Regions from separate parts of the Pseudidiomarina marina genome, predicted to be linked through region 2. Evidence: predicted binding sites of a transcription regulator. Region 2 holds the regulator's gene; each other region holds the start of a gene.
The links. Region 2 encodes sigma-54, which starts transcription at its own class of promoters, with help from an activator protein. Its sites were predicted from a motif close to GTTGGCACGNNNNTNGNNT; they were not measured.
Positions count from the first base shown of each region.

Region 1 (2,272 bases), 480 kb from region 2:
TTACGCCGCCAAATGTGGCGCTTAATGAGTGGCGAAATTTTTACAAGTAAGCAGTTACTAGGAACACTCAACAACCGCTCAGCACAACAGCGCTTAGCTCACTTTCTGGTGACCCTTGCGGATCGTTTTAAAGAACGCGGTTTGTCGAGTCGGTCGTTCCGACTCACCATGACCCGTGCTGACATCGGCAATTACCTCGGCTTATCGGTTGAAACCATCAGCCGCATTCTGTCTGCGTTGCAGTTAGAAGGAGTGATTGACGTGCAAAACAAACTGGTCAACGTTATTGAACCAACCCGCTTACGCGAGTTGGCTCAATAACTCGTTATGCCTATTGGCAACCGCCACAACAGTGGCCGTTGCCATGGTGGCCTTTTCCTGCTTCTTCAGCTTTCTTAAAGAGCACGCTATTTTCAATGGCGATGTGCTGATGTAGGTCGCTGACAAATTCGTTGATGCCCTCATACAGCATAATCCAGCTACCACAAGCGCCTCGTGGCGCATTGCATTGGTTTGTTAACTCAAGCAACTGCGCAATCATTTGCTCATGCTGATCATGCTCCTCTTCCATCACGGCGATTGGCCCTTGTGGATAAATACCGCCGGCAAGCATTGGAAACAATATTTGCTCTTCCTTCATCATGTGACTTTCTAGCTCCTGGTACATTGCTTGCAGGTGTTCGGCCAAACCAGCTGGGCACTCGCTATGGTCGTTGTGAACGTCTTCAATTTTGCGCGCCAAGTTGATTAAATCTGGCAATTGGGTACGGTGCTTTTCATGAAAGTGCTCCACCATAAATTCGGTGAGTGCTTTCTTCGGCATCGCTTGGTATACGGCAAGTGCTTCACTATGGACGGTCTGGGTAGTCATATGGCTTCTCCTAACTAAAAATTTTCCGCTGAAAACAGCGCAACTGAGCGTATTTACCCCTTTACTGGTGCAATTTCGATGCCAAAACTACCCACTTTGATTTATATCGAGTTTTTTTCAGCAATGGTAAATTAAACCCATTGAAATTCGGGTCATTCAGGCCTAAAAGGGTTGTTTTTACCATGCATGATGTCTCTTTACTTGAAACACTAATCGCCGATTTAGTGACCGATTTACCAGCGGTAATTCGCTTGGAAAAGGTTGTGAAAACTCTACGCACACATTTTAACTGTGGCGCTGTCGTGATACTCAAACATGACCAAGATATGCTGCGTCCTGTTGCGAGTATTGGACTAGCACGCGAAGCACTTGGTCGACGTTTTTTGGTGCAACAACACCCTCGCCTTGAACGTATCTTGAGTAGTCGGGAAACGGTTCGATTTGAACCCGATAGTAGCTTGCCTGACCCCTATGATGGATTGATTGAAGATAGTCCAGATGGCCATCTTGCCGTGCATGATTGCATGGGCATTAGTTTGTACATTGAAGGCAAGTGTTGGGGTGTACTGACACTAGATGCGCTAACCCCCGGCACTTTTGATAACAGCACGATGCAGGCATTGCAGCGCGCTAGTTTGTTGGTAGAAGCTGCGATTCGAATGGGTTTGATTGAGCAAAACATTCGAGCGCTTCGCAACAATCGTCGCGACAGTGAATACTCACTTAACAGCAATGGTACCGATAGCCAAGAAATTATTGGACGCAGTGCCGCATTGATGACGGTGTTGCAAGAGTTAGAGGTGGTTGCTGGATCTGATTTGCCGGTATTGTTACTCGGCGAAACTGGCGTCGGTAAAGAATTGTTTGCACGCCAGTTACATCGGTTATCACCTCGCAACCATAAACCGTTGGTGTATGTGAACTGCGCCGCCTTGCCAGAAACCCTCGCCGAAAGTGAGCTGTTTGGGCATACCCGCGGCGCATATTCCGGTGCCACGGGTGAACGCGCCGGCCGTTTTGATAGTGCTGATGGCGGTACCATATTTTTAGACGAAGTGGGTGAGTTGCCCTTAGCCATTCAAGCCAAATTACTGCGAGTATTACAGAATGGCGAAATTCAGCGCCTCGGTAGTGATAGCTCACACAAGGTAAATGTTCGGATTGTGGCAGCGACTAACCGCGATTTAAAACAACAGATAAAATCCGGCGATTTTCGCGCCGATTTGTATCATCGCTTGTCAGTGTATCCACTGCCTATTCCACCTTTGCGTGAGCGCCAAGATGATATTTCGGTACTGGCGGGGCATTTCCTGGAGCTCAACCGAGCCCGCTTGGGCGTTCGTGCGCTGCGTCTGTCACCCGCTGCCGAGCAAGCACTACAACGCTACGACTGGCCAGGTA
Region 1 covers NZ_CP085233.1:559,963-562,234, reverse strand. Annotated here, with positions in the region: gene fnr (fumarate/nitrate reduction transcriptional regulator Fnr) at 1-321, shown strand, start outside; gene LG272_RS02710 (hemerythrin domain-containing protein) at 332-871, opposite strand; gene norR (nitric oxide reductase transcriptional regulator NorR) at 1,054-2,272, shown strand, end outside.
Region 1: LG272_RS02710 (hemerythrin domain-containing protein) is a predicted target of sigma-54. The motif match lies at 939-957, and genes of this name have one in related genera.

Region 2 (2,272 bases):
GGTCGTATAATTCTTGATCGCTATGGGCATCACGTAAAGCCCGCGTGCAAATTTTATCATTTAATCGCTGCGCCACTGACGCGAGTGTTTGTAAATGTTGTTCGTGCTGATCTTCAGGAACCAGCAAAGCAAAAATGATATCCACCGGTTGATTGTCTATCGCATCAAAATCGATAGGTGATGACAGAGTAATCAATATTGCAACCGGTTTGTTAGCGCTTGCTAACCTGCCATGAGGTATCGCAACGCCCATCCCAATACCGGTGCTACCAAGCCGCTCGCGATTAAGCAGGCTCTCAAAAACATCGAAGCTGGTGGTGCCAGACAGACGAGGGGCGGCCATTTGACCAATGAGCTCAAGTACTTTCTTTTTACTTGAGCCGTCGACTGCACAGCGTGTGCAGTCGGGGCTTAACAAGGTGGATAAATCCATGATTTAGTGACGTTTCATCTTTTCTTTATGTTTAATAACCTGCCGATCGAGTTTGTCGATCAACCCGTCTATGGCGGCATACATATCTTGGTGCTCTGAATCTGCGAAAATTTCGCCGCCATTCAAATGCAGCGTAGCTTCCGCTTTTTGCGTCAACTTTTCAACATTTAAAATGACATGGACGTTGTTTATGTGGTCAAAATGTCGCTCGAGTTTACTAAATTTGCTATCGACGTACTCGCGTAATGCGTCAGTGATTTCTACGTGATGACCAGTCAGATTAATTTGCATAACATCTTCCTTCTGTTGTCCAAGATTCAGATAAGACGTTTGCGTTGACTCGAGGGCGGAATATTGAGCGCCTCTCGATACTTCGCAATGGTCCGTCTAGCTACTTGGATACCTTGTTCCGCGAGGAGTTCAGTTAGTTTACTGTCACTCAGCGGCTTTTTCGGGTTTTCCGCAGCAACTAGCTTTTTCAACAACGCCCGAATGGCCGTTGATGAAGCTTCCCCTCCAGTATCAGTACCGAGCTGACTTGAGAAGAAGTACTTCAATTCAAACACACCACGCGGTGAATGCATATACTTTTGCGTGGTTACTCGAGAAATAGTTGATTCATGCATCTCAACAGCGCTTGCAATATCCGCTAACACCATTGGTTTCATTGCTTCTTCACCGTGTTCAAAGAATCCTTGTTGACGCAATACAATAGCATTCGCGACCTTCAGCAGCGTTTCGTTGCGGCTTTCAAGGCTGCGGATAAACCATTTCGCTTCTTGTGTTTGTTGGCGTATGTATTGCATGTCGTCGGTTTGGCGCGTTCCTTGGCATAACTTCATGTAACTTTCGTTCACTTTAAGTTTAGGCACACTTTCTGGATTTAGCTCAACCATCCAGCGATTATTTTTCTTGCGCACCAAAACATCGGGAATAACGTAGTCATCGTCGCTATTGTTAAACGCTTCGCCAGGCCGCGGCTGAAGGTGTTGAATGAGGTCAATCACAGCAGCGAGGTCGTCTTCATTTAAACGCAATCGACGTGCTAAAGTTCGGTAATCGCGTGATCCAAGCAAAGCCAAATGCTCACGCACAGTTGCTAACGCTTCGTTACGCCACGGCGTATCATGGGGCAATTGTTGGAGTTGTAAGGTGAGACATTCGCCGACATCACGAGCACCAACCCCAATGGGGTCAAAATGTTGGATGCGTTTTAATACGACAGCCGCTTCATCGAGTTCAACAGGTTCATCGGTTTGACGATTTACGGCGGTTACAACTTCTTCCAGAGAAACCGCCAAGTAACCACTATCGTCAATGGCATCAATGATGGCGAGGGCAATTGCTTCATCGATAGCTGAAAAATGAGAGAGTTGCATTTGCCAAATCAAATGGTCTTGCAAAGTTGTGCCTGAGGCCCCTTCAAACACTGAGTCTTCGCCATCAAAGCTCGAGCTGGACTGACCTAGTGCCGCAGAACAAGGACTATCCCAAAGATCATCATCGTCGGTAATGGCCGTTTCGCCTTCAGCCTCAGCTTGTTCTAATTCCAATAACGGGTTTTCTTCGAGCGCTTGTTGAACCTCTTGTTGTAGTTCAAGCGTCGAAAGTTGTAGAAGTTTAATTGCCTGCTGCAGCTGCGGCGTCATCGACAGCTGCTGAGAGAATTTAAACTGCAGGCCTTGTTTCATTGCACCACCTAAAGGGTGAATTGCTCACCCAAATACACGTCTTTAACCTGTTGATTATTTAAGATGGTATGGGCGTCACCAGTCGCAATCAACTCACCATGACTAACAATGTAGGCATTTTCACAAACAGATAAGGTTTCGCGAACGT
Region 2 covers NZ_CP085233.1:79,705-81,976, reverse strand. Annotated here, with positions in the region: gene ptsN (PTS IIA-like nitrogen regulatory protein PtsN) at 1-433, opposite strand, end outside; gene hpf (ribosome hibernation promoting factor) at 437-724, opposite strand; gene LG272_RS00390 (RNA polymerase factor sigma-54) at 751-2,124, opposite strand; gene lptB (LPS export ABC transporter ATP-binding protein) at 2,133-2,272, opposite strand, start outside.

Region 3 (2,272 bases), 860 kb from region 2:
CCGGGAATTGGGTAAATAGCGCCGCTATGACCATATTTACCTTTGCGAGGTCCGAGAATAATTACCCCGGCGAGGGCCGCCGATGCGCCTGCCATGTGCACCACACCTGAACCGGCGAAATCGGTAAATCCCATGGCGTTTAAAAATCCACCGCCCCAAGTCCAGTTGCCAACAAGCGGATAAATGATACTTGTCAGAACCACGGTGAAAACCAGAAACATAGATAATTTCATTCGCTCAGCGACAGCACCAGATACTATTGACATAGCCGTTGCAACAAACACCATTTGAAAAAACAAGAAGGCATTAGAGGAATAGTCGGTAGTTTCAGCTTGACCATACATTAGGTGATAACCAATGAATAAGTAACAAAGGCACGCAAGCGCGTACAGTAAGATATTTTTAACGAGTATTTCGGTCGTATTCTTGGTGCGGACGAGTCCAGCTTCCAGCATAGAAAATCCTGCTGCCATCCACATGACTAGCGCCGCACTTAGTAAAATAAATAATGTATCTAAAGCATAACCCAATTCGGTAATTGTCATTTCTAACTCCTTATATCGCGAATTGATCAACTTCACCGGTACGAATTCGAATTACCGTTGAAAGTGGTGTTACGAAGATTTTTCCGTCGCCGGTATTGCCGGTATGGGCGGCATCACGGATAGCATCAATTGCCGCTTCTCGTTGTTCATCGGTAACAGCAATATCAATGCGTATTTTGGGAAGGAAATCGATGCGGTACTCGGCACCTCGATAAAGTTCGGTATGGCCTTTTTGACGACCGAAGCCACGAACTTCGGTGATGGTCATGCCCTGGCAGCCAATTTGCTCTAGTGCTTCACGCACATCATTGAGCTTGGCTGGTTTAATTATGGCGATAACTAGTTGCATGGTTGCTCCTTGATCGAAAGATGACCTGATTTGGTCGTTAGTAGTCTGTTGGTCAACGTCTCTTTAAAAATAAGCAAATGCCATGCCAAGAAATTCGTTAATTAAGACGCTAACATCAGTGAAAATGCAGGATTTTTGCACTACATTGGTGCAGTTTTCTATCAGTAGGCTAAATCTTGCACTGTTAGTAGGCATTGAGCCGCGATGACTTGGGGGGAAGCTCTGACGCATGCGGTTTATGCGGGGATAACATATAATGATTGAATCTTTACAAGAGGCTGTAAGCTCCGTAATGTTAAGCAAAAGAAAACAAAGGTATCGTTATGAAATCTCTATCCTTAGTCGCAGTCCTGTTTATTATCGCTGGTTGTGCGACAAATCAGTCACCAGTGAATGAAGTGGATATTGCTGCGGCAGAAACGGTGGAGTTTATGCGTCCCTATGAGCTGTCCCGTAACGATGTAAGCTTTGTCAGTTTGGGCCGAGTGCAAGGCGAATCATGCCAAGCCAATGTTTTCTCGAGCAAGCCAACCCAACAAGAGGCATTATTGCGCATGAAAGTCGCTGCGGCAGAGCTCGGCGCAAATCGTGTGATTCTACGTCGCTGCCAACAAGACCAAACCGATGAGTGCCGTGCTCGCTGGATTTGCACTGGTGACGCACATCAATCACAGCCGTTACATTAAGTGAATTATTGTAGAAGGAGTCGTCATGCAAGTTGCTAAGCGTTCTGCAGAACTAATCGGGCAAACAGATTTATTGCGATTAAATTCACTTTCAGAGCTAACCGGATGTGATATCTGGGTAAAACTGGAGTCGCAGAACCCTGGTGGTTCAATAAAAGATCGTGCGGCACTGCAAATGATAAAAGATGCCATGGACAAAGGTGAGCTTAAGCCTGGCATGACCATTGTTGAGGGGACAGCTGGAAATACAGGTATTGGCTTAGCTGTTGTGGCGCGTTCGTTTGGTTTGAATATGCTGGCGGTGATGCCGAATGACCAAAGCAAAGAAAAAGAGCGCATGATTACACTGCATGGTGCGCAACTAAAGACGGTCGACCCAGTTCCGTTTAAAAACGAAAACCACTTCTATCATACCGCGCGGCGATTGGCTGAACAAAATGACGAGTATTGGTGGGCGAATCAATTTGAAAACACCAGCAATGCGCGGGCACATTACCTTACAACGGGTCCTGAGATTTGGCAGCAAACCAACGGCAACGTCGATATTCTTGTTTCCGTTGCCGGTACAGGGGGTACCATTGCTGGGTGCTCAATGTTTCTGAAAGAACAGAACCCTGACATTCAAGTTTGGTTAACAGATCCAGATGGCTCAGGTATATACAGCTATCTGAAAACTGGAGAATACGTGAGTC
Region 3 covers NZ_CP085233.1:943,148-945,419, forward strand. Annotated here, with positions in the region: gene LG272_RS04490 (ammonium transporter) at 1-545, opposite strand, end outside; gene LG272_RS04495 (P-II family nitrogen regulator) at 556-894, opposite strand; gene rcsF (Rcs stress response system protein RcsF) at 1,218-1,580, shown strand; gene LG272_RS04505 (cysteine synthase A) at 1,606-2,272, shown strand, end outside.
Region 3: LG272_RS04495 (P-II family nitrogen regulator) is a predicted target of sigma-54. The motif match lies at 966-984, and genes of this name have one in related genera.